2 linked regions of the Variovorax sp. PBL-E5 genome follow. Each later gene encodes a partner of the first gene's protein in a complex. Links are inferred from orthologs where the notes say so. Each region holds a gene or a part of one and is shown in the gene's direction. Other genes may lie near its edges. The genes, in order: mfd and uvrA.

Region 1 (14,533 bases):
GAGCCCGACCGCCTCGATCGCGCCCGCCTCGTCCGTGACCGCATCGCCGGCGCGCTCCAGCGCATCGAGCAGCATGCCGATACGGAACATCTGCGGCGTCTGTGCGAGCCATTTGTCGGCCCGCATCAGCGTGCCGGCAACCCGGCCTTCGGGCGTCGCGGCCTTGAGCGTATCGGCCAGGCGATGGGCCAGCAGGCCGCCGACGGCATCGTGCTCGCAGGCGGCGATCAGCGCCTCGATCTGCGTCGGCGTCACGAGGCAGCGCGCGGCATCGTGGACCAGCACCCAGTCGTGCGGGCCGGCGCCGACATCGCGCAAGGCGCGCAGACCTTGCCGCACGGTGATGGCCCGCGTGGTGCCGCCCACCCGCAGCAGGTGTTCGCCCTCGGCCGGGAAATGCGGCAGTGCGGTGCCCACCTCCTTGTCGTCGGGCGACACCACCAGCGCGATGCCCGCGAAGACACCCGTCAATGCGCGAAAGGCCTCGATCGTGTGCGCCACCATGGGCTGCCCCGCGAGCCGCTGGTATTGCTTGGCGAGCGTGCCGCCCGCGCGGCTGCCCGCGCCGGCACAGGGGATCAACACATAAAGGCGCGAGAGGGACATGGAGCTTTGGCACGGGCCAGCGGCGATGGGGCAGCCATTCTAGAATCGCTGGTCACACCCCTCGCCGCACGGCGCGGGGTGTTCTGCATTTCCCAGGCACTTCATGGACCTCCCCCCTCTCTCAGCCGGCAAGCGCTTCACGCTCCCACGGCCTCCGTTGTCGGCCGACACCCTGCTGCTCGCGCAACTGGCCGAGCGCGAAAAGAAGGCGGACCGCGCGACCGCCGTGTTCACCGCCGACGCCAACGACGCGCAACGGCTGATCGACGAGATCGCGTTCTTCGCGCCCGAGCTTCGCTGCGCCCTGTTCCCGGACTGGGAGACGCTGCCCTACGACAGCTTCTCGCCGCACCAGGATCTGATCAGCGAACGCCTTGCCACCCTCTGGCGCATCAGCCAGAAAGAGGCCGACGTGGTGTTCGTTCCGGCCACCACCGCCCTCTATCGGCTGGCGCCGCCGGCCTTCCTGGCTGGCTACACCTTCCACTTCAAGACCCGGCAGAAGCTGCAGGAATCGAAGCTCAAGGCGCAGCTCACGCTGGCCGGCTACAGCCACGTGACGCAGGTCGTGAGCCCCGGCGAGTACGCCGTGCGTGGCGGCCTGATCGACCTGTTCCCGATGGGCTCGCAGGTGCCATTCCGCGTCGACCTGTTCGACGACGAGATCGACTCGATCCGTACCTTCGACCCCGACACCCAGCGCAGCCTTTACCCGGTGCCCGAAGTGCGCCTCCTGCCCGGCCGCGAATTCCCGATGGACGACGATGCGCGCGCGCGTTTCCGCAGCCGCTGGCGCGAACTCCTCGAAGGCGACCCGACGCGCAGCCGTATCTACAAGGACATGGGCAACGGCGTCGCGACCGCCGGCATCGAGTACTACCTGCCCCTCTTCTTCGAGGAGACCGCGAGCGTCTTCGACTACCTCGGCGCCAACACCACCGTGGTGCTGCACGGCGAGCTCGAGCCCGCGTTCCAGCATTTCTGGCAGGACACCCACGAGCGCTACCGGCTGGTGCGCGGCGACCCCGAGCGGCCGGCACTGCCGCCGGAGGCGCTGTTCCTCAACGCCGAGCAGTTCTACCAGCGCGCCAAGCCGCATGCGCAGCTGGCGATCCGATCGGGGCCGGACGACGCGGCCACGCCCTACGCCGAGTTCGAGCCGCTCCCCGCCTTCGCCGTTGTCCGCGGCGCCGACGATCCGCTGGTCAAGCTCAAGGCCCATATCGCCGCCACGCCGCACCGCGTGCTGCTGATCGCCGAGAGCGACGGCCGGCGCGAGAGCCTGCTCGACTTCCTGCGCGCCAGCGGCATCCATCCGCCGGCCTTCGATTCGCTGGCCGAGTTCGAGGCCTCGCCCGACGAGAAGACAGGCATCGCAACCGCCGCGCTGGTCGCCGGTTTCGCGTGGCGCGAACAGGGCATCGACTTCGTCACCGAGACCGAGCTCTTCGCGACCGCGCCGGCGACCCGGCGCCGCAACAAGAAGCAGGAGCAGGTCAGCGACGTCGAGGCGCTGATCAAGGACTTGAGCGAACTCGCGATCGGCGATCCGGTCGTGCATTCCGCGCATGGCATCGGGCGCTACCGCGGCCTCGTCAACATGGACCTCGGCCAGGGCGTCGATGCCGACGGCAAGCCGCTGGTGCAGGAAATGCTGCACCTCGAATACGCGGACAAGGCCACGCTCTACGTGCCCGTCTCGCAGCTGCACCTGATCAGCCGCTACACCGGCGTCAGCGCCGACGAGGCGCCGCTGCACAAGCTCGGTTCCGGCCAGTGGGAAAAGGCCAAGCGCCGCGCCGCCGAACAGGTGCGCGACTCCGCGGCCGAGCTGCTCAACATCTACGCACGGCGCGCGGCGCGCGAAGGCCATGCCTTCCGCTTCTCGGCCGCCGACTACGAAGTCTTCGCCAACGATTTCGGCTTCGACGAGACCGCCGACCAGAAGGCCGCGATCCACGCCGTGATCCACGACATGATCTCGCCGCAGCCGATGGACCGGCTGGTCTGCGGCGACGTCGGCTTCGGCAAGACCGAGGTCGCGCTGCGCGCCGCCTTCGTCGCGGTGACGGGCGGCAAGCAGGTCGCATTCCTGGCGCCGACCACGTTGCTGGCCGAGCAGCACCACCAGACGCTGGTCGACCGCTTCGCCAAGTGGCCGGTCAAGGTCGCCGAGATGAGCCGATTCCGCTCGACCAAGGAAATCAACACCGCCGCCAAGGGCCTGGCCGACGGCACCATCGACATCGTGGTGGGCACGCACAAGCTGCTGTCGCAGTCGGTCAAGTTCAAGAACCTGGGCCTGCTCATCATCGACGAGGAGCATCGCTTCGGCGTGCGCCACAAGGAAGCCATGAAGGCGATGCGCGCCGAGGTCGACGTGCTCACGCTCACCGCCACGCCGATCCCGCGCACGCTGGGCATGGCGCTCGAAGGCCTGCGCGACCTGAGCGTGATCGCCACCGCGCCGCAACGCCGCCTCGCGATCAAGACCTTCGTTCGCACGGAAGGCACGGGCGTGATCCGCGAAGCCGTGCTGCGCGAGCTCAAGCGCGGCGGCCAGGTCTACTTTCTGCACAACGAGGTCGAGACGATCCAGAACCGGCGGCAGAAGCTCGAGGAGATCCTGCCCGAGGCGCGCATCGCAGTCGCCCACGGCCAGATGCCCGAGCGCGAGCTGGAGCGCGTGATGCGCGACTTCGTCGCCCAGCGCTACAACCTGCTGTTGTGCTCGACCATCATCGAGACAGGCATCGACGTGCCGACCGCCAACACCATCGTCATGAGCCGCGCCGACAAGTTCGGCCTGGCCCAGCTGCACCAGCTGCGCGGCCGCGTCGGCCGCAGCCATCACCAAGCCTATGCCTACCTGATGGTGCCCGACATCGATGGCCTGACCAAGCAGGCCGCACAGCGGCTGGATGCCATCCAGGCGATGGAGGAACTGGGCTCGGGCTTCTACCTCGCGATGCACGACCTCGAGATCCGCGGCGCCGGCGAGGTGCTGGGCGAGAACCAGAGCGGCAACATGATGGAGATCGGCTTCCAGCTCTACAACGAGATGCTGGCCGAGGCCGTGCGCTCGCTCAAGGAGGGCCGCGAGCCCGACCTGCTGTCGCCGCTCAACGTGACGACCGAGATCAACCTGCATGCACCCGCCCTCTTGCCCGACGACTACTGCGGCGACGTGCACCTGCGCCTGTCCTTCTACAAGAAGCTCGCCACCGCGAAGACGCCCGATCAGATCGACACCCTGCTGGAGGAAATCGTCGACCGCTTCGGCAAGCTGCCGCCGCAGGCGCAGACGCTGATCGACATGCACCGGCTGCGCGTGCTCGCGCGGCCCTACGGCGTGCTCAAGGTCGATGCGGCGCCGGGCGTGATCCACATCACCTTCCGAAAGGATCCGCCGATCGATTCGATGCACATCATCAGCCTGATCCAGAAGAACAAGCACATCAAGCTGGCCGGCAACGAGAAGCTGCGCATCGAGCGCGAACTCAAGGAACCGAAGGACCGCGCGCAGATGGTGCGCGACGTGCTGCGCAGCCTCGGCCAGCCCAAAGTACAGGAAGCGACCGCCGCATGACCGCCCACGACATATCGCCCGGCCTGATCGTCCGGCATTTCACGCCACCGCTCGCGCTGGCCGATTTCAAGCTGATCTGCTTCGACATGGACTCGACGCTGATCAACATCGAATGCATCGACGAGATCGCCGACGCGGCCGGCAAGAAGGCCGAGGTCGCCGCCATCACCGAGGCCACGATGCGCGGCGAGATCAAGGACTTCAAGGAAAGCCTGCGCCGCCGCGTCGCGCTGCTGCAGGGCGTGCCGGTCGATGCCTTGCAGCGGGTCTACGACGAGCGGCTGCGGCTCAACCCCGGCGCGGCCGAACTGGTCGCGGTCTGCAAGGCGGCCGGTCTCAAGGTGCTGCTGGTGTCGGGCGGCTTCACCTTCTTCGCGAACCGCGTGAAGGAACGCCTGGGCATCGACTTCGCACGCTCCAACCTGCTCGACGAAGCCGATGGCGAGCTCACCGGCCGCGTCGCGCCACAAAGCTGGGGCGATATCTGCGACGGCGCGGAAAAACGCCGCACGCTGCTGGAAGTCGCGTCGTTGCTGGGCATCTCGCCGGCCGAGGTCATTGCGGTCGGCGATGGCGCCAACGATTTGCCGATGATGGCCGAGGCCGGGCTCTCGGTGGCCTACCACGCCAAGCCCAGGGTGCGCGAACAGGCGATGGTCGCGATCAACGAAGGCGGCCTCGACCGCCTGCTCGACATCTTCACGGAGAAGCCATGAGCAAGGACAGCAAGGACAATGCACGGGACGAGGCCGCGCCCGCCGCATCGGCCACGGTGCATGGCGACCGGCGCTTCGGCGTCGAGCACGGCGCCATCCACAAGCCGATCCACACCTCGGTCCAGTACGGCTTCGATCGGGTCGAGGACCTGATCGGCGTGTTCCAGGGCACCCTGAAGAACAGCTTCAACTACGCCCGCCAGGGCACGCCGACGACGGCGGCGCTGGAAGCGAAGATCACGCAGCTCGAACAGGGCCTCGGCACGCTGTGTTTCTCGACCGGCATGGCCGCGCTGTCCGCGGTCTTTCTCACGCTGCTGCGCGCGGGCGACCACGTGGTTTCCAGCGCCTTCGTCTTCGGCAACACCAACAGCCTGTTCGGCACGCTGCAGGACCTGGGCGTCGCGGTCAGCAAGGTCGATGCCTGTTCGGTGGAGAACGTGCGCGCCGCGCTGCGCCCGAACACGCGCATGGTGTTCGTCGAGACCATCGCCAACCCCGGCACGCAGATCCCCGACCTCGACGCCATCGGCGCGCTGTGCCGCGAGCACGGCCTGCTCTACGTGGTCGACAACACCATCACCTCGCCCGCGCTCTTCAGGCCGAAGCGCGTGGGCGCCGGGCTGGTCGTGAACTCGCTCACCAAGACCATCGCCGGCCATGGCGCCGCGCTCGGCGGCGCGGTCACCGACACCGGCGAATTCGACTGGCAGGACTATCCCAACATCGCACCGAGCTACCGCAAGTCGGACGCGCGCCAGTGGGGGCTGATGCAGATCCGCAAGAAGGGATTGCGCGACATGGGCGCATCGCTCTCGCCCGAGCAGGCGCACCGCATCAGTCTCGGCGCCGAGACGCTCGCACTGCGCGTCACGCAGACCAGCGCCACCGCGCTCTCGCTGGCGCGCCACCTGCAGGCGCACGAGGCCATCGCGGCCGTGCACTATCCGATGCTGGAAAGCCATCCGCAGCATGCGATGGCGAAGCGCCATTTCAAGGCCGGGTCGTGGCTCCTCGGCTTCGAGCTGCGCGACCGCGCGCGCATGCCGGCAGTGCTGAACCGCCTGCAATTGCCGATCAAGGCGACCGGCCTGGGCGACAACCGCACGCTGATCATTCCGGTCGCGCCGACGATCTTCTGGGAGGCCGGCCCCACCGTGCGCGCCGAGATGGGCATCGCCGACGGACTGGTGCGCGTCTCGGTCGGCCTGGAAGCGGCGGACGAACTGATCGAGGACTTCGACCAGGCGCTGCGCTGACGACCTACTCGGCCGCGGGCTCGACCGGCCGCGCCGTTCGCTGGCCGGGCCGGGCCAGGATCTCGACATAGGCCTGCGCACCGCCCTCTTTCGCGACGCCATCCACCCGCCCGATGAGCGCGGAAAGATGGACGGCTTCGGCGGTCTCGGCCGAAAGGCCGAAGCGGCAATCGAAATCCCAGAAGTCCGCGCCCTCGGGCAAGGCATGCGCGCGCTCGCGCTTGAGGTACTTGCGGATCTCGTGCTTGACGGCATCCAGGACCCGGTCGGGGTTCTTGCCTTCGGGTCGCAGCTGAAAAGTTTTTCTCATGGGGAAGCCTACAGCGCCGCACCGAGGCGCGCGATGCCTTCCTCGATCTTCTCGACGTTGGCCGTCGCGAAGCTCAGCCGCAGCGTCGCCACATCGGGCTTCTCGGCGAAGAAGGGTGCGCCCGGCACGAAGGCCACGAGCTTCTCGATCGCGCGCTTGGCGAGCACGTTGGCATCGGCGATCTTGCCGTTGGCGCCGGTGAGGCGCGCCCAGAAGAACAGACCGCCGCCCGGCTGCTCGAAGGTGATGGCGTCGCCCAGCTCGCGCTTCAGCGCCGCGCCCATGGCCAGCGCGCGCTGGCCGTAGACCTTGCGCACGTTGGCGAGCGTGTCGGGCATGCGGCCGCTCTTGAGGTACTGCGCGGCCGTCGCCTGCGCGAAGGTGCTGGTGTGCGCATCGCTGAACTGCTTGCACATGGTCGCCTTGGCGAGCAGTTCCGCCGGCGCGATCATCCAGCCGATGCGCAGGCCCGGGCTCAGCACCTTGCTCATCGAGCCGCAATGCGCGACCAGTTCGCGGCTGCCCGGCACGTCCTGGGTCAGCGACATGATCGAGGGCGGCGGCGCCTTGCCGAAATAGAGATCGCCGTAAGGGTCGTCCTCGACGATCAGCGTCTGGTGCTTGACCGCCATCTCGAGCACCTTCCTGCGCCGCTCCAGGCTCAGCATCGCGCCGCTCGGATTGCCGAAGGTCGGGATCAGGTAGACGAACTTGGGCTTGTGTTCGGCGATGAGCTTTTCGAGCTCGTCGGTGCGCACGCCGTCGGCGTCGATCGGCGCGCTGATCAGGTGGGCGCCGTAGAGGCGGAAGCACTGGATGGTCGCCAGGAAGGTCGGCCCTTCGACGATCACCTTGTCGCCGGGCGAGATCAGCGTCTTGCCCAGCAGATCGAGCGCCTGCTGGCTGCCGGTGGTGACGATCAGGCCGGAGGGCGCGACATCGACGCCCTTGCTCTTCATGAAGGCGGACAACTGCGTGCGCAGCGGCTCGTAGCCCTCGGTCGCGCCGTACTGCAGGGCGCCGCCGGGTTCCTCGGACAGGGCTTTCGCGCTCGCCTCCTTCAACCCTTCGACATCGAACATCGCGCTGTCGGGAAAGCCGCCCGCGAAGCTGATGATGCCGGGCGTGCCGAGCAGCTTGAAAAGTTCGCGGATGGCGGAGGTTTCGACGTTGTCGAGGCGGGATGCGAATTGCATGAAGAACCTTCTGTTCGGGAGTTGCAGGGCGCCATTGTCGCAAGTCCGCGCGCACAAGCCATAGACTGCGCCTCACGATGAAAAAATCTGAGATCAGCCTCTTCTTCGCCACCCTGCAGGCCGCCAACCCGACGCCGGAAACCGAGCTCGAATACACGACCCCCTTCGAGCTGCTGGCCGCCGTGCTGCTGTCGGCGCAGGCCACCGATGTCGGCGTGAACAAGGCGACGCGCAAGCTCTATCCGGTCGCGAACACGCCGCAGGCCATCCTCGACCTCGGCGTCGAAGGGCTCGAGGGCTACATCAAGACCATCGGTCTCTACCGCAGCAAGGCCAAGCACCTGATCGAGGCCTGCCGCATGCTCGTCGAGCAGCACGGGGGCGAAGTGCCAAGGACACGCGCCGAGCTCGAAGCCCTGCCCGGTGTCGGCCGCAAGACGGCCAACGTGGTGCTCAACGTCGCGTTCGGCGAGCCGACCATGGCGGTCGATACCCACATCTTCCGCGTCGCCAACCGCACCGGTCTGGCGCCCGGAAAGACGCCGCTCGAGGTCGAGCTCAAGCTCGAGAAGCGCGTGCCGCCCGAATACCGGCTTCATGCACACCACTGGCTGATCCTGCATGGCCGCTACGTCTGCATCGCGCGCAAGCCGCGCTGCTGGGACTGCGCGGTGGCGCCCTGGTGCGACTACAAGCCGAAGACGCCGGCGCCCAAGGCCTGAGCGCGCTTGCGCTTCAGGCCTCGATCGTCACGCACTCGCCGAAGGCGATCGGCTGCGACGGCCACTGGTCCGCACGGGCCACGCAACGCACGCCTTCATGCAGCAGCCACGCGGCGCGGATCACGCCCGCATGCGTGACCCACACCGCATCGCGACCGGTTGCGCGCCATGCATCGAAGGCCTCGCCGACGCGCTGCATGAACTGGCGCGTGCTCTCGCCGCTGCCGCCGGCACGCAGGTCGGCGAAGTCGCGCATCCAGGCATCGAACCCGGCACGGTCGATCGCGGACCACGGCGACTTCTCCCAGATCCCGAAATCCATCTCGGCCAGCCGCGGGTCGGCATGCGGATGCAGATCGGGCCGCAGTGCCGAGAGCGCCTGCGCGAGGCCGGCGCAGCGCTGCAAGGGCGAGCACGCCATGGCGATGCCGGCCGGCAAGTCCGGCGCGATGCGCTCGGCCACTGCCCGTGTCGCCTCGGGCGGCACCGGCACGTCGGTCCGGCCGTAGCAAAGGCCGGCCGCTGCCGAGGTCTGTGCATGGCGCACCAGGCGCAGCTTCATGCGCGCCACGCAAGCGCAAGGTAGAGCGCGAGTTCGCAGACCTGCTGCGTCGCGCCCAGGCCGTCGCCGGTGAAGCCCTGCAACCGGCGCTGCAGCAGCCGCGCCACGCACACCGTGGCGAGCGCGCCCAGCAGCAAGGCCATCCCTCCATGCAGCGCACCCATCACCCACAGCAGGAGCGCGGCCGCCGGCACCGACCAGGCGATGCCCACCAGCAAGGCGCCGCCGCCGATCGCATCGGCCAGCGGTTTGGCCTTGCTCGCCGCGCCCTGATCGCCGACATAGGGCAGCCACCGGATCAGGAACAACGGCGCGAGGCGCGAGAGCACATGCGCGCCGACGAGCGCGGCGGCCACGCACGCAGGGCCCTGCCCCGCGAGCACGGCCAGCAATGCGGCCTTCAGGCCCAGCGCAAGCACCAGCGCGATGGCGCCGAAGGCGCCGATGCGCGAGTCCTTCATGATCTCGAGCGCCCGTGCGCGGTCGGCCGAGCCGCCGAGTCCATCGGCCACGTCGGCCAGTCCGTCTTCGTGGAAGGCGCCCGTCATCCACACGGTGGCCGCAGTCGACAGCACGGCCGCAGCCACTGCACCGCCGAGGCCCGGCAGCCCGGCCTGCGCGCCGACGAAAACACCCGCGCCCACCGCGCCGACCAGCCAGCCGATACCCGGAAAATGCGCCGCGCTCGCACGCAGCATCGCCGGGCTGAAGCCGACCCAGCCGGCCAGCGGCCCGGTCACCGGCACGCGGGTGAAGAACTGCAGCGCCAGCAGGAAGTGGCGCACGCCATTCACGGCGTGTCCTGCTTGGAGACGCCGGCCGATTCGAAGCTCGCCATCTCGCGCAGGATGCGGCAGGCCGATTCGAGCAGCGGCCACGCGAGCGCCGCGCCCGAGCCTTCGCCAAGCCGCAGGTCGAGTTGCAGCAGAGGCGTCAGCCCGAGGCAGCTCAGCAGCAGCCGATGGCCCGGCTCGGCCGATTCATGCGCCGCCACGCAGCGCTGCAGGATCTGCGGGCGCAGCACATGGGCCACGAGCACGGCCGCGCTGGCAATGAAGCCGTCCACCACGATCACGCGCCGCTCCTCGGCCGCCTGCAGCACCACGCCGACCAGCGTCGCGATCTCGAAACCGCCGAAGGCCGCGAGCGCGGCGAGCGGCGCGTTCGCATCGGCATGCAGTTCCAGCACGCCGCGCAGCACCTTGCGCTTGTGCGCGCGTCCGGCCGCGTCGAGGCCGGTGCCGGCACCGGTGCAGCCATCGATGTCCTGGCCGGTGAGCCGCGCCAGCAGCATCGAGGCTGCGGACGAATTGCCGATGCCCATCTCGCCCAACAGCACCGCATTGCCGGGCAGCGCGCGAACGATCGCCATGCCGTTGGCGATGGCCTCTTCGCATTGCGCCTCGGTCATGGCGGGGCCGAGCGATGCGTCGGCGGTGCCCGGCGCGATCTTGCGGATCAGCAATCCTTCGCGCGCGGCGAAGTCGTGCCGCACCCCGCAGTCCACCACGGTCAGCGCGAGCCCATGCTGGCGCGCCAGCACGCTCACGGCCGCGCCGCCGGCCAGGAAGTTCTCGACCATCTGCCAGGTCACGTCGCTCGGATAGGCCGACACGCCACGCGCCGCAAGGCCATGGTCGCCGGCGCAGACCAGCATCTGCGGCGCAATCAGCGCGGGCGACTCGCTGCCGAGGATCGACCCCAGCCGCAAGGCCAGCGTCTCCAGCCGGCCGAGCGCGCCGACCGGCTTGGTCTTGTTGTCCAGCAGATGCTGCAGCCGCGTGGCGAGCGCCGCATCGTTCAGGTCGTCGATGGGAGGAAGTTCGAGTGTCATTGGATCAGGGAGCGCAGCACGCCCGCGTCAAAGTGGGAATCGATATGGTCGGCCAGGCCGTCGAACACGGTGTCGAGCGAGCGCGCGGCAATGCCGAACAGCGCCCGCAACACGCCCGCATCCTCGAACAGCCCATGCAGATAGAGGCCGAGCACATTGCCCGTGCCATTCTGCCAAGCGAGCTCGTCCGGCATCACGGCGATGGCGCGCTCGCCGGCGGCCGCCATCGCGGCGTGCTCGGCCGTGCGGCCATGATGGATCTCGTAGCCGCGCACGGCCAGGCCGGACAGCGCGGCCCACGGCCCGGTCAACGCGCCGAACGCGGCTTCGCGATGCCGCACCGTCTTGTCCGGCGCGAAGACCGTGACCAGCGGCAGCAGCCCGAGGCCGGGACCATTGCCGTCCACGCCATGCGGATCGATCAGCGCCTCGCCCAGCATCTGCAAGCCGCCGCAGACGCCCAGCACCCCGCCGCCGCGCGCCGCATGGGCGGCGACCGCGCGGTCGAGGCCCTGCGAACGAAGCCATGCGAGATCGCTGCTGGTGTGCTTGGAGCCGGGCAGGATGATCCAGTCCGCGCCCGCCACATCGGCCGGGCTGCGCGCCCAGCGCAGGCGCACGCCGGCGATGTTCTTCAGCGGCTGGAATTCGTCGAGATTGCTGATGCGCGGATAGGCGATCACGGCGATGGTGCGGGTGACCTCGCCCGCCGACACGCTGCGGTCGTCGAACACGCCGTCCTCTTCGGGCAGGCCGTGCTGCCACCACATCGGCAGCGTCGCGACGGTCGGAACGCCGGTGAGTTCCTGCAATTGCTGCGGCGCGGGCGCGAGCAGCGCCGCATCGCCGCGGAACTTGTTGAGCACGAAGCCGGCGAGCCGCGCACGGTCGTCCTCGGGCATCAGCGCCCAGGTGCCGTAGAGGTGCGCGAAGGCGCCGCCGCGGTCGATGTCGGTCACGAGCAGGCAGCGCGCATCGGCATGCCGCGCGACGCGCAGGTTGACGATGTCGCTGGCCATCAGGTTGATCTCGGCCGGCGAACCGGCGCCTTCGATCACCACGACCTCGTGGTCGGCGCGCAATGCGTCCAGCGCCTGCGCGATCCGTGGCCAGACACGCTCGCTGCGGCCGCGCCACGGCAGCGCCGAGAGCGCGTCATCCACCTGCCCCATCAGGACCACCTGGCTGTGCGTGTCGCGCTCGGGCTTGAGCAGCAGCGGGTTCATGCGCACGTCGGGCTCGGCGCGGGCCGCGAGCGCCTGGAAATACTGCGCGCTGCCGATCTCGCCGCCGGCCACGACCCGCGCGTTGTTGCTCATGTTCTGCGCCTTGAACGGCGCCACCTTGCGGCCCTGCCGTGCATACCAGCGACACAGCGCGGTGGCCAGCCAGCTCTTGCCGGCGCCGCTGGTGGTGCCGAGCACCATCACGCAGCGGGCCTGGCCAGGTCCCTTGTTTGGATTCATCGGCGCATTGTCCTTTACCACCCGGCGGACGCCGGCCGGCCGTGACATCCATCACGCTTCGGCACGGCAAGCCGTTACGGGCGAATCCATCGACGCGCCTTGGCCGTACTCGCCCTGAATCAACGAGGTGAGAGAGCCACGGTCCATGCCCTTACGCGATATCGCGCTCACGGTGGAAGAGCGCGCCACGAATCAATTCTTCTGGGTCCTGGTCGAAGCAGCGGACAGTGACTCGCCGGATGCCATCCACTACCGGCCGCTCCATTGCGCCTCGGCGCCTCAGTCGAGCTATTCGAGCGCGCTGGTGTTCGGTGTCGCGGCGCTGCGCAGGCTGGTCCAAGCGCAGGCGGTGCGCAGGTCCGAACCAGCGGGCTAGAAGGCGGCTGGGTTCGACCTGCAGGCAAACCCGACTTCAACCGCGTGCTGCGTCGCTCAATCGAGCCTCAGATCCGCGATTTTCACCACCTGGGTCCATTTGATCGATTCGGCCTGAACGAAAGCTGCGAAGTCCTTCGGGCCGCTGTACGCCACCTCGTCGCCTTGCGCTTCGAGCGCGGTCCGCACGGCCGGATCCTTGAGCGCGGTGGCCAAGGCAGTGTTGAGTTGCTTCACCACCCCGGCAGCGGTGCCTGCGGGCGCGAAGAGGCCCCACCACGCGTTGGCCTCGAAGCCCTTCATGCCCGACTCGTCCAGCGTCGGAAGATGGGGGAACGCCACCGAACGCTTCTTGCCGGTGGTCGCCAGCGCGCGAATCTTGCCGGCCTTCACCATGGCCTGGACCACGGGAATATGGTTGATCGAAAACGCCACGTCTCCGCTGATCAGTGCGGTGAGTGCAGCCGGCCCTCCGCTGTAGGGAATATGCGCCGTGGAAAGCTTGTTGGCCTGCTTGAACAGTTCCGCGGCCAGATGCGGAAAGGTACCGTTGCCGTTGCTGGCGTAGAACGCACGTACGCCCTGCTCCTTGAGGTACTTCGTCAGCTCGGCCACATCCACGGCAGGCACCTTGGAGCCGGTGACCAGCACGAGCGGCCCCGAGCTGATCTGCCCCACCGGCGCGAAGTCCTTCTTCGCGTCGTAGTGGAGGTTCTTGTAGAGGGCGGGACCAAAGACCTGTGTGGCCGAGCCGCCCAGCAGGATGGTGTAGCCGTCGGGTTTTGCCTTGGCGACGTAAGTGGCGCCGATGGTGCCGCCGGCGCCCGGCTTGTTCTCCACCACGACGGGCTGGCCGAGGGCGATTGACATCTTCTGGCCCACCATCCGCGCCACGACGTCGACGACGCCTCCGGCCGCAAACGGCACGACCAGCGTCACGGGCCGCGACGGAAAAGCTTGCTGGGCGCCGGCAGGCAGCGCGCAGGCGGCCAGGGCGAAGGTCATCATCAGATCGCGGCGGGAAATAATCATTTCGAGTCTCCTGGATTTCACGAGATCAGCATGGGCTGCTGCGGTTGGGGCGTCGATTGCTGGCGGCTCGCAATGGAGCCGCGCAGGGACCACACGAGAAGATCCTTGACGAGTCGCTCGCGCAATTCCTCGTGCTCGGAGGCGTTCCACAGGTTCCTCAGCTCGCCTGGATCCGTGTGCAGGTCGTAGAGCTCGCCGTAGTTCTCTCCGAGGTAGAACACCACCTTCCAGCGCTCGTCGCGGCGCATCACCATGTACTCCGCGCCGGTCTGGATGTGGTCGCGCGCAAGTTCCGAATACGCCTCGGTGCGGATCGCAGGCGCTTCTCCCTTGAGGATCGGCCACAGCGACTTCGCTTCGAACGACGTCGGCGGCGTGATGCCCGCGGCTTCGAGCACGGTCGGCGCGATGTCCATGAGCTGGACCAGCGAATCGTTCATGCGCTGGCCCACCATCGACTTCGACCAGATGATCAGCGGCACCTTCACCGAGCCCTCGTACATCGTCCATTTCTGGATGTGGCCATGGTCGCCAAGTGCATCGCCATGGTCCGACGTGAAGATGACGATGGCGTTCTCAAGATAGCCGCGCTCGTCCAACACCTGCATGATCTCGCCGACCTTGTCGTCGATCATCGTGACGTTGGCTGCGTAGTGGCGGCGGACTCGCAGCAGTTCGTCCTTCGACGGCCGGTCTTTCCAGGACACGGAGTCGTAGTTGTTGCGAATCATGTTACTGCGCAGCTGGCCGTGCGATGCCGGCTGGGCGGCGAGCTCTTCATCGCTGGTCTCCGGCACCGGGATGTCCACGTTCTCGTACTGTTCGAGATAGCGCGGCAACGGATCGTACGGAGGATGCGGCCCCGG
Region 2 (14,076 bases), 2.8 Mb from region 1 along the record:
GATGTCCTGCGTGGCGTCGACGCTGATCATCTTGTCCTCGTCCATGATCCAGCCGTTGAGCGACATGCCGGCCTTGACGCCCTCGACCACGACGACGGCCACCGTGTCCTTGGCGTCGTGCAAAACGAAATGAATCATCGTTGTCTCCTGTTTCACTGAAAGTTGCAGTGCACGGAGTGTCCGCGCTGCCATTTCCGAGTGTCAAACAGGTCATTCATATGACTTGAAGGAGTCTTGGGTAGGCAACGACAATCGACCGCATGAGCCCACCGAGCGCCGCGACCATCTTCAGGCCGATCTCCCCCGGTACGGCCGATGCGCCGCTGTACCGCGTGGTCAAGCGCTCGCTGTTGCGCGCGATCGAATCGGGGCGCTACCCGGCCGGCGCGGTGCTGCCGAGCGAAGCCGAACTGTCGGCCGCGCTGCGCGTCTCGGTCGGCACGCTGCGCCATGCGGTGGACGACCTGGTCGCCGAGCACATCCTGGTGCGCCGACAGGGCCGCGGCACCTTCGTCGCGCTGCATGATTCCGACCGCTTCATGTTCCAGTTCTTCCACGTCGAGCGCAGCGACGGCGTGCGCCACGTGCCGCAGCTCGAACTGGTCGCGTTCGAGCGCGTGCGCATGGACGAAGAACCCGCGCAGGCGCTGGGCCGCAAGCCCGGCGAGCCGGCCTTCCAGATCGACAACCGGCTGCTGCTGCAAGGCCGCGCCGTGATCCACGACCGCCTCACGCTGCCGGTACTGCTGTTCAAGGGCCTCACAGAAAAGCGCTTTCGCGAACGCACGAATACGATCTACCACCTCTATCAGACCGAGTTCGGCATCACCGTGACGCGGGCGCGCGAAAGAGCGCGCGCGGTGGCGGCCGACCGCAGCGCGATGCGCATGCTCGGCATCGCGTCCGGCGCGCCGGTGATGGAGGTGCGGCGCACGGCACTGACCTTCGGCGACAAGCCGGTGGAGTACCGCGTGTCGACCATCGACACGGCGCACCACGAATACGTGCACCTGCTGTCGAGGCCCGCATAGCCTTGTGCGCCGCGGCGGCCATTCGCCGCGCCGCTTGCATGCCCCGCCGCGTCGGACGATGATGCGTCGGCGAGCGGGCCGCGTCACCTGCCGCGATCCACGTCCCGCCGCCCCGACGCAGGCCGCTGTCGAGCCCGACGCACCGGGCTCAGGGAGATGTCGATGTTCGAACTCGAAGCCCTCGACCGCCGCCGCGCCCTGCTGCTTGCAGGCGGCGCCCTGGTACTGGCCACGGTGCCATATGCACGTCGCACGTTCGCACAGCCGGCAGGCGGCGCGAAGCCGCGCATCGGCGTCATCGGCTCGGGCCACATCGGCGGCACCATCGGCAGGCTGTGGGTCAAGGCCGGCCATCCGGTGCTGTTCTCGTCGCGCCATCCGGAGGAACTCAAGGACCTCGTGGCCGGCCTCGGTCCGCTGGCCAGCGCCGGCACCGTGGCGCAGGCGGTCGACTTCGGCGACGTGCTGTTCGTCGCCCTCCCGTACGGCGCATTGCCGCAACTCGGGAAGGACTACGGCAACGCGTTCAAGGGCAAGGTCGCGCTCGATGCCTGCAACGCCGTGAGCGGCCGCGACGGCGCGATCGCGGAAGAGGTGGAACGCGACGGCATCGGCGTCACTTCGCAGAAGTACCTGCCCGGCTCGCGCGTGGTGCGCGCGTTCAACACGATGTCCTACATGATCTTCGCGCGCGAGGCGAACCGGCCCGATCCGAAGCTCGCGATCCCGATCGCCGGCGACGATGCCGCCGCGGTGCAGACGGCGGCGGCGCTGGTGCGCGATGCCGGCTTCGATCCGGTGATCGTCGGCAAGCTGGCGGATGCGCGCCGCTTCCAGCGCGGCAACCCGGGCTACGGCCAATCGGTGACCGCATCCGAACTCAGGCAGAAGCTGTCGCTGCCTTCATGACCCTGCTGCATCGCGCGCTGCGTGGGGCGGTCCCGGCCACCCCTCAGGAGCTCGCGGCGGCGTTGTGGTCCTTCGCGTATTTCTTCGCGCTGCTGGCCGGCTATTACGTGCTGCGGCCGCTGCGCGACCAGATGGGCATCGCGGGCGGCGTGAGGAACCTGCCGTGGCTGTTCACCGCAACCTTCGTGACCCTGCTGGTGGCGCAGCCGCTCTACGGCGCGCTGGTGGCGAGGCTGCCGCGCGCGCACTTCATTCCGGTGGTCTACCACTTCTTCGCACTGAACCTCGCCGTGTTCTGGCTGCTGCTGATCTTCGGCATCGCGCCGGCCATCGTGGCGCGCGTGTTCTTCGTCTGGGTCAGCGTGTTCAACCTCTTTGCGGTCGCGGTGTTCTGGTCGTTCATGGCGGACCTCTTCACCAGCGAGCAGGGCAAGCGCCTGTTCGGCTTCATCGGTGCGGGCGGCACGGCGGGTGCGCTGCTCGGACCGGTCATCACGATCGCGCTGTCGGTGCCGCTCGGTCCGGCCAACCTGCTGATCGTCGCCATCGTGTTCCTCGAACTGGCGGTGCTGTGCGTGCATCGGCTCGAGCGCAGCGCGACGGCGCGGCCCGAGGATCGCGCGCTGCAGCCGGACGCGCGCAAGGTCGGCGGCAGTGCGTTCGCCGCCTTGCCCGAGCTGATGCGATCGCCCTATCTGCTCGGTGTCGCGGCATGGGTCAGCCTGTTGTCCTTCGGCGCGACCACGCTGTATTTCGCGCAGGCCCATGTGGTCGCCGCGGAGGTCCATGGTGCCGGCGCGCAGACGCGCATCTTTGCGAGCATCGACCTCGCGGTCGGGCTGCTGTCGCTGGCGACGCAGGTCTTCGCGACCGGCCGGCTGCTCAAGCGCTTCGGCACGGGCGCGGCGGCCGGCGCGTTGCCGGCGGTGTATGTGGCCGGCTTCGCGGCGCTGGCGCTGATGCCAGTGCTTTCCGTCGTCGTGGTCGTGCAGGTGGCGCAGCGCTGGATGAACTTCGCGCTGGCCAATCCGGCGCGGCAGGTGTTCTTCACCGTGGTGGACCGCGAAGAGAAATACAAGGCGAAGAACCTGATCGACGTCGTCGTCTATCGCGGATCGGATGCGCTCTACGGCTGGGTGTTCGACAGCGCGCAGGCGCTCGGGTTGAAGCTCGGCGCGATCGCGCTGTGCGCGCTGCCGGTAGCGGCCGGATGGCTGGTGCTGTCGGCTGCGCTGGGAAGGGTGCAGGAGCGGCGCGCGGCCCGGTTGGCCGGCGACGCCGAGCGCGACGGGCCATTGCCGGCGCGCAATCAAAGCTAGGGACGGCTCAGAACGGAATATCGTCATCCATGTCGTCGAACCCCGACGACGACTTCGCAGGCGCCTGGCGCGGCGCCGCTGCAGGCGCACGGGGCGCTGCCGCGGGCGGGCGCGAATAGCCGCCGCCACCCCCACCACCACCGCCTTGCGAATAGCCACCGTCGTCGTCCCCGCCCGACGGCCCGCCCTGCCCTTGCCGGCTGCCCAGCATCTGCATCTGGTCGACACGGATGTCGGTCGCGTACTTCTCGACGCCGTCCTTGTCGGTGTACTTGCGCGTACGGATCTGGCCTTCGATGTAGACCTGCGAGCCCTTGCGCAGGTACTGCGCGGCGATCTCGGCCAGCCGGCCGTTGAACACCAGGCGGTGCCACTCGGTGGCCTCGCGCATTTCGCCGCTCTGCTTGTCCTTCCACTTGTCGGTGGTGGCAAGGGTCGCGTTGCAGACCTGGTCGCCGCTGGGGAAGGTGCGTGTTTCCGGGTCGCGCCCGAGATTGCCGACGAGGATGACTTTGTTGACCGATGCCATGTGCACTGCCCCTGATGAATGGTTGAAGAGGAGGAAAGCGAAGATTGTGCCGCATGCCGAGCGGCGAGAATCTGGCCCCTGTGACCATGAACCGCGAACCCGACTTCCTCGAGAACCTCCGTGCCGAACTGTCGAGCGGCCGCATCTGGCTCGACCGCGCCATCGTGCTGGCCTACGCGGCGGCCGCGGGCCTGTTCGTGGTCGCGCTCAGCCTGTCGACCACCTGGGTCTTCGATCGCTTCCAGCAGGGCTTCGAGCGCTGGCCCTGGGCCGTGCTGGTCTGGACCCCGGCCGTGACGGCCGGCATCGCCTGGGCCACGCGGCGCTGGTTTCCGGGCGCCAGCGGCTCGGGCATCCCGCAGGTCAAGGCGGCGCTGGACCCGGCCATGCCGCCCGAGCGGCGCTGGCTGATGGTCTCGCTGCGGCTCACGGTGGCCAAGATCGGCCTGGCGGTGGCCGGCTTCGCGGCGGGACTCTCGATCGGCCGCGAAGGGCCGGCGGTGCAGGTCGCGGCCGGCGTGATGCAGCACGCGCGCCGCTGGCTCTCGCCGGCCACGACGATCGATGCGCGCGCGCTGCTGCTGGCGGGCGGCGCGGCCGGCATCGCGGCGGCCTTCAACGCGCCGCTGGCCGGCGTGCTGTTCGCGATCGAGGAACTGGCGGGCCAGCTCGAGTCGCGCGCCAGCGGCTTGATCATCACGGCCATCGTGCTGGCCGGCCTGGTCGCCGTCTCGGTGTTCGGCAACGTGAGCTATTTCGGCGTGATCAAGGTGCCGCGCACCGGCTGGGAACTGCTCGCGCCGGGGCTGCTGGTGGCGCTGGCGAGCGGCGCCGCGGGCGGGATCTTCTCGCGGCTCTTCGTCGCCTCGCTGACCGGCGCGCCGGGGCGGCTGAACCGCTGGCGCGCGCGCTGGCCGATCCGCTTCGCCGCGGCCGGCGGGCTCGTGGTCGCGATCATCGGCCTGGCCACCGGCGGCGTGACCTTCGGCGCCGGCTCGGAAGCCGTCAAGCGCATGCTCGCGGGCCATGACGAGCTGACGCCGCTCTACACGCTGCTCAAGTTCATCGCCACCTGGATCACGGCCTGGTGCGGCGTGCCCGGCGGCCTGTTCGCGCCGGCGCTGTCGATCGGCGCGGGCATCGGCGACGCCATCGCGCAGCTCGCCGGCCCCGCGCTCGGCCCGGCACTGATCGCGCTCGGCATGGCCGGCTTCCTGGCCGCCGTGACGCAGGCGCCGCTGACCGCCTTCATCATCGTGATGGAAATGGTCGACGGCCATTCGATGGTGCTGAGCCTGATGGCCTGCGCGATGCTGGCCAGCCTGGTGTCGCGCATGATCGGGCGGCCGCTGTACGAAACGCTGTCGCAGTACCTGGTGGCGAATGCGATTTCAAAGCCCGCGACAGAATCCATCAGCGTGCCAGAATCCGGCGCGTCAACTTCACACGACTCAGCTCATGCCGGTCACGCGCAACCGCCTCGATCCAACGAAGCTCAACCATGAGCTGGCGCTTCCATTTCAATTGCGGATCCAGGATTTTCTGTCGGCAACGCAGGACGTCTACGACTTCTTCTTTGACGTGAACTCCAATCTGGCTGCGAAAGGTCTCGATCGACTCGACGACATGCTGCGGCCGGCGATCATGTCGGGACTCTTGTCCGACATGCTGACCGCAAGTCTGGCCAAGCACTCACGCACGCTGACGGTGAATGAATACTTCAACGGCCATCCGGACCTCGTGGTGCGTGGGCACTACGCTGGCAATGCGGCCAAGGCAGGAGAGCATGGCGTCGAGATCAAGACCACAAGAAAACGTGGTGGAGCGGTCGACACACATGGGGCACGAAATCAATGGATGTGCGTCTTCGTGTATGCGGTCGACGACAAGACCGAACCGGCGATCGATCGATCGCCACTTGCCTTTACTGAGATTTATCTCGGCGAAGTGCGCATTGAGGACTTCAGAAAGAACGCTCGAGGCGAGTTGGGTACGCGCACTGCAACACTGCACGCAGAAGGCATCGCCAATCTTCGAAAAAAATGGATCTATCGCGCCTGACCGCGTCGCTCGCTGTCTTCCGCGATGGTCAATGCAGCGAGTTTCGGTAGCGCTGCGGTTGCGATCTTGAAGTAGCTTGGATCCCGTTCGATACCGATACTTTCATAGCCAACGGCCTCGGCGGCAGCCAAGGTCGATGCAGCGCCGGCAAAGGGATCCAGGACGACACCCTGACCCAGGGGCAAGACCCCACGGACGAGTTTTCGAAGAAAAGCTTGCGGCTTGAGGCTTGGGTGGGGCGCATGCTTTCTCTCGGAGGCACGCGTAGGTGCGGATTCGATCACGTCACCAAATGGCCTGCCGGAAGAAATGCGGCGGAATCCGCCCGTTCCCCACTTGCGCAAGTTGTCCTGAACTCGCCCGTCCAGCGGCTTGCGAAACATCAGCCAGGGTTCCCACATGGACCGAGGCATGACGCTCACACCATCGAATTCGACATGCGCCGCCTTGGGCCGATCACCGCCTCGCATGGTCATCACCAAACGGACGATTTCGCCACGGCGCTCCAGTCCTGAACGGCTCAATGCCCCGGACACCAGATAAGAAAGCAACGGATTGCTGGCGACGACGACGTTGGCGCCTGGAACGAGCACACGCATCAAGTCTCGGCCCCAGGCCAGGAAGAATCTCTCGAGTTCCAGGAGTTCCGATGGCTTCAGAACGGTGAAGCGAGGCAAGGGCGCGCGCTGGGAACCGTCAAAGCTCGGAGGAATCCGCCAGACGCCGCCTCTGCCTTCCCTCAGCTTGGCTTGTTCAGTCGGCGTGTATTCCAGGAGCCCATAGGGGGGATCCGTCACCACAGCGTGAACCGAGTTGGGAGGCTGGACGCCGAGCCACGTCATGCAGTCGTTCAGATGAAGTGTCGCGCCCCCGAATTGGAAGCAAGTCGGCGGGGGAGACGGCGCAGCGTCACGCGGTGCGGCATTGAACCCCGCAAGGGCATACTGCGCCCGCTCCATGCGAGCAAACAATGCCGGCGTATTCAGCTGAAGGTATGAGCGAATCGAGGACGGTGCGACCTCCCCGATCAATGCGCTCACGTCCCGGGTGATCTGTTGAACGCTTGCCCCGCCGTTTCGGCCCTCCAATGCGCTGACAATCGCATCCCTCACTTCGCCCGGTCGTCTGCGCACTTGTGGAACTCCATGCATTTGATGAAATGTGGATTGTAGACGTCCAGACGTCTAGCTAGAAGTGCAAGGCCGCTCTTTCGAGGGGCACGAACAATCACTACGGCCCCCAACCCTCGCCATGCCCTGAAATCCCCGGGGACTTATCATGCTCGGTTGCCCAGAATCGACCGCCCCGTGAATTCCCCCACCGACGATGCCTACCTCGGCGCCGTGCTCGCGCAGCAGCGCATCAGCATCCGCGGCGCACGCACGCACAACCTCAAGAACGTCGACCTCGACATTCCGCGCAACAAGCTGGTGGTGATCACCGGCCTGTCGGGCTCGGGCAAGTCGAGCCTGGCCTTCGACACGCTCTATGCCGAGGGCCAGCGCCGCTACGTCGAGAGCCTGTCGGCCTACGCGCGCCAGTTCCTGCAGTTGATGGACAAGCCCGACGTCGACGTGATCGAGGGTCTGTCGCCCGCGATCAGCATCGAGCAGAAGGCGACCAGCCACAACCCGCGCTCCACCGTGGGCACGGTGACCGAGATCCACGACTACCTGCGCCTCCTGTATGCGCGCGCCGGCACGCCCTACTGCCCGATCCACCACCTGCCGCTGCAGGCGCAGACGGTGAGCCAGATGGTCGATGCCACGATCGCACTGTCCGACGAGCCGCGCCTCTTGATCCTGGCGCCGGTCGCGCGCGAGAAGAAAGGCGAGTTCCTCGAGCTCTTCGCCGAGATGCAGGCCGCCGGCTATGTGCGCTTCCGCGTCGACGGCGAGACCTTCGAATACAACGACCTGCCCAAGCTCAAGAAGACCGAGAAGCACGACATCGACGTGGTGATCGACCGCCTGCGCGCGCGTCCCGACATGCAGCAGCGGCTGGCCGAGAGCTTCGAGAACGCGCTGCGCCTGGCCGAGGGCCGCGCGATCGCGCTCGAGATGCACGAGGACGGCAGCACGAAGGAGCATCTCTTCAACGCCAAGTTCGCCTGCCCGATCTGCCACTACGCGATCGCCGAGCTCGAGCCGCGGCTGTTCTCCTTCAATTCGCCGGTCGGCGCCTGCCCGAGCTGCGACGGCCTCGGGCATCGCGAGTTCTTCGATCCAACGCGCGTGGTGGCCTTTCCGACGCTGAGCCTCGCGAGCGGCGCGATCAAGGGCTGGGACCGGCGCAACGGCTATTACTTCAGCATGCTGGAGAGCCTGGCCAAGCACTACAAGTTCGACCTCGACACGCCCTTCGAGGAACTGCCCGCCTCGGCGCAGCAGACCGTGCTGCATGGCTCGGCGGCGGAAGAGATCAAGTTCAGCTACGTGATGGACAGCGGCCAGCAGGCCGGCAAGAAGCTGATCCGCAAGCATCCCTTCGAAGGGATCATCCCGAACATGGCGCGGCGTTACCGCGAGACCGATTCGGCGATGGTGCGCGAAGATCTCTCGCGCTTTCGCAACATGCAGCCCTGCCCCGACTGCGACGGCACGCGCCTCAAGCCCGAAGCCCGCAACGTGTTCCTGGTCGACGAGTCCGGCCCCGAGCCGCAGCGCATGGCGATCTACGAGATCAGCCGCGTGACGCTGCGCGAGAGCCTGGCCTATTTCCAGGGCCTCAAGCTGCGCGGCGCCAAGGCCGAGATCGCCGACAAGGTGGTGCGCGAGATCGGCCTTCGGCTCAAGTTCCTCAACGACGTCGGCCTCAATTACCTGAGCCTGGACCGCAGCGCCGAGACGCTCTCGGGCGGCGAAGCGCAGCGCATCCGGCTGGCTTCGCAGATCGGCTCCGGCCTCACCGGCGTGATGTACGTGCTCGACGAGCCGAGCATCGGGCTGCACCAGCGCGACAACGACCGGCTGATCGGCACGCTGCGGCATCTGCGCGACATCGGCAACAGCGTGATCGTGGTCGAGCACGACGAGGACATGATCCATGCGGCCGACCACGTGATCGACATGGGTCCGGGCGCCGGCGTGCACGGCGGCCAGGTGATGGCGCAGGGCAGCTATGCCGAGGTCGCAGCCCATCCCGATTCGCTGACCGGCCAATACCTCTCGGGCGCGAAGAAGATCGCGGTGCCGGCGCGCCGCACGCCCTGGCTGCCGGTGGTCGCGAAACCCGCGTTCAACGAGGGCAAGAAGGCCTCGCGCTTTCCGCAGAGCCCCGCGGCCGAGCGGCGCGCCGCGCGCGAGGCCGCGCACCTGGCCTCGCAGACCGACCTGCAGGAGATCCGCGTCATCGGTGCCAGCGGCAACAACCTCAAGGACGTCAACGTCGCGTTCCCGGTCGGCCTGCTGACCTGCGTGACCGGCGTCTCGGGCTCGGGCAAGTCGACGCTGGTCAACGACACGCTCTACAGCGCGGTCGCGCGCACGCTCTACCGCGCGCACGAGGAGCCGGCCGCGCACGAGGCGATCGAAGGCATCGAGTATTTCGACAAGGTCATCAACGTCGACCAGTCGCCGATCGGCCGCACGCCGCGCAGCAACCCGGCCACCTACACCGGCCTGTTCACGCCGATCCGCGAGCTGATGGCCGAGACCCACACCGCGCGTGAACGCGGCTACGGGCCGGGGCGCTTCAGCTTCAACGTGGCCGGCGGCCGCTGCGAGGCCTGCCAGGGCGACGGCGTGGTGAAGGTCGAGATGCATTTCCTGCCCGACGTCTACGTGCCCTGCGAGGTGTGCCACGGCCAGCGCTACAACCGCGAGACGCTGGAGGTCCAGTACAAGGGCCGCAACATCGCGCAGATCCTCGACATGACGGTCGAGACCGCGCACGATTTCCTGAAGGCCGTGCCGACCATCGAGCGCAAGCTGCGCACGCTGCTGGATGTCGGCCTGAGCTACATCAAGCTGGGCCAGGCCGCGACCACGCTGTCGGGCGGCGAGGCGCAGCGCGTCAAGCTCGCGCTGGAACTCAGCAAGCGCGACACCGGCCGCACGCTCTACATCCTCGACGAGCCGACCACCGGCCTGCACTTCGCTGACATCGAGCTGCTGCTGAAGGTGCTGCACCAGCTGCGCGATGCGGGCAACACCATCGTGGTGATCGAGCACAACCTCGACGTCATCAAGACCGCCGACTGGGTCATCGACATGGGCCCCGAAGGCGGCGCCGGCGGCGGCACGGTGGTGGGCGTCGGCACGCCGGAAGCCATCGCGGCCACCGAGGCGAGCCACACGGGGCGCTATCTGAAGCGGCTGCTGCCGGCCTGAGACTCGCCGGCGCTGCTCTTGCACACGATCGGCGCCTGCTCCGGAGAAGGAAGGCGCTGCGGGATGACGACCATCGCCACCGCGCTCGCCACACCGGCAACGGTGATCGCGATCGCCACCAGCGCATCGCGCAGCTCGGTGCGGGCGTCGGGATGCGACGGCTCGGCCGCATCGGTCCGCGGCGCTTCCGGATGAATGGATGTCATGAGCGTCTCCTGCCTCACCACTCGTCACGGATGCGCGGCCACTCGGCGGCAGCGCGATGCGAAAGGCCGATGTCGCGCAGCGTGCGTTCATCGATCGAACGCAGGTCGCGCCGGGCAAGGGCACGCCGATGCAGCGCAACCCACGCGTCCGAGAGGCGACGCCATGCGCGCGCAGGCCATTCGAATTCGAGTGCCGATGGAAGGGTGCGAGCGATACGGTTCAATGAAGAGGACATTTCATTCTCCTGACGCGGACCGGGCCGCAACATGGATGGGCTTCGATGCGATCACGATAGGGATCGCGGGCAGGCGGCGCACTCCGGGTCTTGGGTTCGAATCCACGCGGCCGGGCAGCCGGATCGGACGGCGAACCTGTTCGATGGCATGGAGCAAAGTCAGGTGCAGCACGTCGCGCTGCGCATGGCTGCCGCCCAGGCGATGGACCCAGGCCGGCAGGCCGGCGAGCAGGTTGATCGCGCGCGCGTGGTCGCCGCGGCCGAAGGCCATCAGCGCGCGGCAGGCCGGCAAGCCCAGCAGGCGCGTGGTCTTGCCGTGACGCGTCGGCAACGATTCGCGGACCGCCAGGAAACGCTCCATGCGCCGTGCGCTGGCCTCGTCACCCGCGCCGACGAAGGCCAGCATCGCGTGCAGATCGGTGAAGCTGCAGAACGCATCGTCGATGCGCGGCGACCAGGCCTGCGCGAGTTCTTCCCAGCGCACACCCACGTCGTGGCCGCGAAGCTGCAGACGCCACAGCAGCGCGGACGCATCGATGAGATCGGCGACCCCGCCGGGCCGGCCGGGCCTCACGCGCTGGTCGTAGATCGCCAGCGCATCGTCGACGCGGCCCACCTCGATCAGGAACAACGCCAGGTGCCACCAGCAATGCGTGGCGACGACGCTGTCCTCGGACCAGCAGGCCCGGTGCGCGTCCATCCAGCGCACGCCCGCAGCGGCACGGCCGGTCATCTCGAAGACATGCGCCATCACGTGGTGCGCCCGCGCGTCGAGCGGGTTCGATGCCAGCGCCGCACGGGCGACGCTTTCGGCACCTTCGCAGTCTCCGCACTCCACGAGACCGAAGGCGTGCATCGACAGCACCGCGTGGTGGCCGGGCATGCCGTCCGACCAGGCCGGCAGCACCTCCGCGAGGCGGCGGCTCAGGCGCTCGGTGTCGCCGGTCAGGTAGTCGAAGGCATGCGCCGCATGCAGCGCCAACGCATCGTGCGGATGCTGGCGCAACAGCTCCGCCAGCGTCTCGCGCGCGAAGTCGTAGTCGTCCGCCAGCACACCGGCGATCGCCGCCAGGTGGGTGGCCTCGCGCTCGTTGGCCGGAAGGACGGCCGCGTGCTCCAGCACCGCCTGTGCCGAGCGCACACGCTTCGGATCGCGGCTGCACAACAGCGTGTAGGCCTGCAGGATGTGCGGCATCACGAACGCCGGCGCCTGCGCCATCGCCTGCTCGAGCGGCGTGCTGGCGCCGCTGCGCCAGGCCAGCGTCGCGGCCAGCGCGCTTTCGTACAACGCCAGTGCGGCCGGCGTGGCGCCCGTGATGGCGAGGCCACGCGAATCGAGTTCGCTCATGACGCGACCTCCCGCTGCGCGCCACCCGCCGGCACGATGTTCAGGTTCATGCGGAACAGGTTGCCCGGGTCGTAGCGCTGCTTGAGCGCCTGCAGGCGCGGGTAGTTGCTGCCGTAGCTCGCGGCCACGCGCTCGGCCTCGTCCTCGGTCAGGAAGTTGACGTAGCCGCTGCCGGTCGCGTGCGGCGCGGCGTCCTCGAAGGCCTGGCGCGCCCAGGCGCGCACCCGCTCGTCGTCCCGTGCATCGGACCAGCGGCCGTGCACGTTCATGATGAAGCGCACGTCGCGGCCGACGAAGGCCGTGGCCGCCGGATCGACGCGCGACATCGCACCGCCCAGTTGGGCCACGAAGACCTCGCACTCGGGTCCGGGCAGATGCGCCGCGGCGGCCATGATGACGTCGAGCGCCGCATCGCTCAGTGCGCTGAAGTTGTTGGACTTCCAGTAGTTGCGGCCGCCCGGCGTGAGCAGCGGATCGAAAGCGCCCTGGAAAGCCGCATACGGTGTCGGCCCGAGATGCGATGCCAGCGGCGTGCCGAACTGCAGCACCGGCGCCGCGGCGCGTTCGCCTTGCGCGATGTCGCCGCTGTAGACCAGCGGGAAGATCACGACCTCGGTGCCATGCGCCGACGCCGGAATGAAGGGCAGTGGCGGCGCCTTGCGCATCACCGTCCACACGCTCAGTTCCTCGGGCGCGCCGGCGCTGAAGTCGCGCCATGCGCGCAGCACCTGCCGCGCCTGTGCGAACGGATAGACCACCAGACCGGCGTAGACCTCGGGCCCGACCGGATGCAGTTGCAGCTCGAACGAGGTGACGACACCGAAGTTGCCGCCGCCGCCGCGCAAGGCCCAGAACAGATCGGGCTGCGCGCTCGGCGAGACCGCGTGCTCGGCGCCATCGGCCGTCACCACCGTGGCGCTCAGCAGGTTGTCGATGGTCATGCCGTGGCGGCGGCTCAGCCAGCCGAAGCCGCCGCCGAGCGTGAGGCCGGCCGCGCCGGTGGTCGAGTTGATGCCCAGCGGCGTGGCCAGACCATGGGCCTGCGCTTCGCGATCGACATCGCGCAGCAGGGCGCCCGGGCCGACACGCGCGGTATGGGCCGCGGCGTCGATGCTGACGGCGGACATGCCCGACAGGTCCAGCATCAGGCCACCCTCCGCCACCGCATTCCCGGCGATGTGATGGCCCCCGCCGCGCACGCTCAGGAGCATGCGATGGGTCGCGGCGAAGCGCACGCCGGCCTGGACATCGCCGGTGCTCAGGCAGCGCGCGATCAATGCGGGATGGCGGTCGACGGTGGCGTTCCAGACCCGGCGCGCTTCGTCGTAGGCCAGGTCGCCGCGGCGCAGCAGGCCGCCGCTGATCTTCAGCGCGAAGGTGTCGACGACGGATTGCGGGACTTGCTGGGCCTTCTTTTCCAGCGTAAGGTAAGACAGCGATTGCATGGTGTGCTCCTCGGTGAAAGTGGTTTCGGGACGGAATCGATTCTGAAAAGCACGTGCGTTCGCCTTGCATCAGCGGCGCGCCTTTCTTGTTTCGTTTGTTTCACGCGCTGCCTGCGCCGTGCACGACGGCCCCGTATCGATCTACCCTTTCAAGTCACCAGGGAGAGTGAGCGAGGAAGAGGAGGGTTCATGAACCCGAAGGCCCAGATCCTGGTCGTGGACGACGAGCAGGAGATCCGCGAAGTCATCGTCGAGTACTTCGTATCGCATGGCTATGACGCCATCGGTGCCGCCAGCGCCGACGCCGCGCGATCGCTCGCGGCCGAGCATCTGATCGATCTGGCGCTGGTGGACATCCACATGCCCGGCGAGGACGGCCTGAGCCTGGCGCGCCATCTGCGCGAGCGCTACGCGCAGGTCGCGATCGTGATGCTGACCTCGGCCGACACGGTGGTGGACCGCATCGTGGGCCTGGAGATGGGCGCCGACGATTACGTGTCCAAGCCCTTCGATCCGCGCGAGTTGCTCGCGCGCGTCCGCAGCGTGCTGCGCCGCACTTCACTGTCACGCCGCGCCGAGCTGGGCGCCGAGCGCGTGCGGATCGGCCGCTGCGTGCTCGATCTGGCAGCGCATCGCCTCACGGACCCGGAAGGGGCCGAAG

The links.
Region 2: the proteins of mfd (region 1) and uvrA are in contact, whole or in part, in a crystal structure (PDB 4DFC), measured with the Escherichia coli proteins. The link is inferred for Variovorax sp. PBL-E5 from one-to-one orthologs.

The regions. Positions count from the first base shown.
Region 1 is NZ_LR594671.1:2,501,437-2,515,969, reverse strand. Bases 358-4,395 are described here. They hold mfd (transcription-repair coupling factor), read left to right. Parts: upstream 358-709; coding sequence 710-4,195; downstream 4,196-4,395. Other genes in these bases: serB (phosphoserine phosphatase SerB), read left to right, coding at 4,192-4,395; ispD (2-C-methyl-D-erythritol 4-phosphate cytidylyltransferase), read right to left, coding at 358-606. Outside these bases: more of ispD, read right to left, coding at 1-357; more of serB, read left to right, coding at 4,396-4,911; WDLP6_RS12240 (cystathionine gamma-synthase family protein), read left to right, coding at 4,908-6,170; WDLP6_RS12235 (DUF6172 family protein), read right to left, coding at 6,175-6,480; WDLP6_RS12230 (aminotransferase-like domain-containing protein), read right to left, coding at 6,489-7,676; nth (endonuclease III), read left to right, coding at 7,754-8,398; WDLP6_RS12220 (histidine phosphatase family protein), read right to left, coding at 8,412-8,960; WDLP6_RS12215 (adenosylcobinamide-GDP ribazoletransferase), read right to left, coding at 8,957-9,754; cobT (nicotinate-nucleotide--dimethylbenzimidazole phosphoribosyltransferase), read right to left, coding at 9,751-10,794; WDLP6_RS12205 (cobyric acid synthase), read right to left, coding at 10,791-12,260; WDLP6_RS12200 (hypothetical protein), read left to right, coding at 12,406-12,636; WDLP6_RS12195 (Bug family tripartite tricarboxylate transporter substrate binding protein), read right to left, coding at 12,693-13,640; WDLP6_RS12190 (sulfatase family protein), read right to left, coding at 13,685-14,533. UniProt on the Escherichia coli protein: Couples transcription and DNA repair by recognizing RNA polymerase (RNAP) stalled at DNA lesions. Mediates ATP-dependent release of RNAP and its truncated transcript from the DNA, and recruitment of nucleotide excision repair machinery to the damaged site.
Region 2 is NZ_LR594671.1:5,304,460-5,318,535, forward strand. Bases 6,800-10,380 are described here. They hold uvrA (excinuclease ABC subunit UvrA), read left to right. Parts: upstream 6,800-7,156; coding sequence 7,157-10,180; downstream 10,181-10,380. Other genes in these bases: WDLP6_RS25865 (hypothetical protein), read right to left, coding at 10,153-10,380. In the rest of the region: WDLP6_RS25820 (flagellar biosynthesis protein FlgA), read right to left, coding at 1-138; WDLP6_RS25825 (GntR family transcriptional regulator), read left to right, coding at 261-1,031; WDLP6_RS25830 (NADPH-dependent F420 reductase), read left to right, coding at 1,194-1,940; WDLP6_RS25835 (NTP/NDP exchange transporter), read left to right, coding at 1,937-3,259; ssb (single-stranded DNA-binding protein), read right to left, coding at 3,267-3,788; WDLP6_RS25845 (chloride channel protein), read left to right, coding at 3,875-5,293; WDLP6_RS25850 (hypothetical protein), read left to right, coding at 5,247-5,849; WDLP6_RS25855 (DNA methyltransferase), read right to left, coding at 5,837-6,691; more of WDLP6_RS25865, read right to left, coding at 10,381-10,386; WDLP6_RS25870 (hypothetical protein), read right to left, coding at 10,401-10,622; WDLP6_RS25875 (tetratricopeptide repeat protein), read right to left, coding at 10,624-11,970; WDLP6_RS25880 (FAD-binding oxidoreductase), read right to left, coding at 11,967-13,415; WDLP6_RS25885 (response regulator), read left to right, coding at 13,605-14,076. UniProt on the Escherichia coli protein: The UvrABC repair system catalyzes the recognition and processing of DNA lesions. UvrA is an ATPase and a DNA-binding protein. A damage recognition complex composed of 2 UvrA and 2 UvrB subunits scans DNA for abnormalities.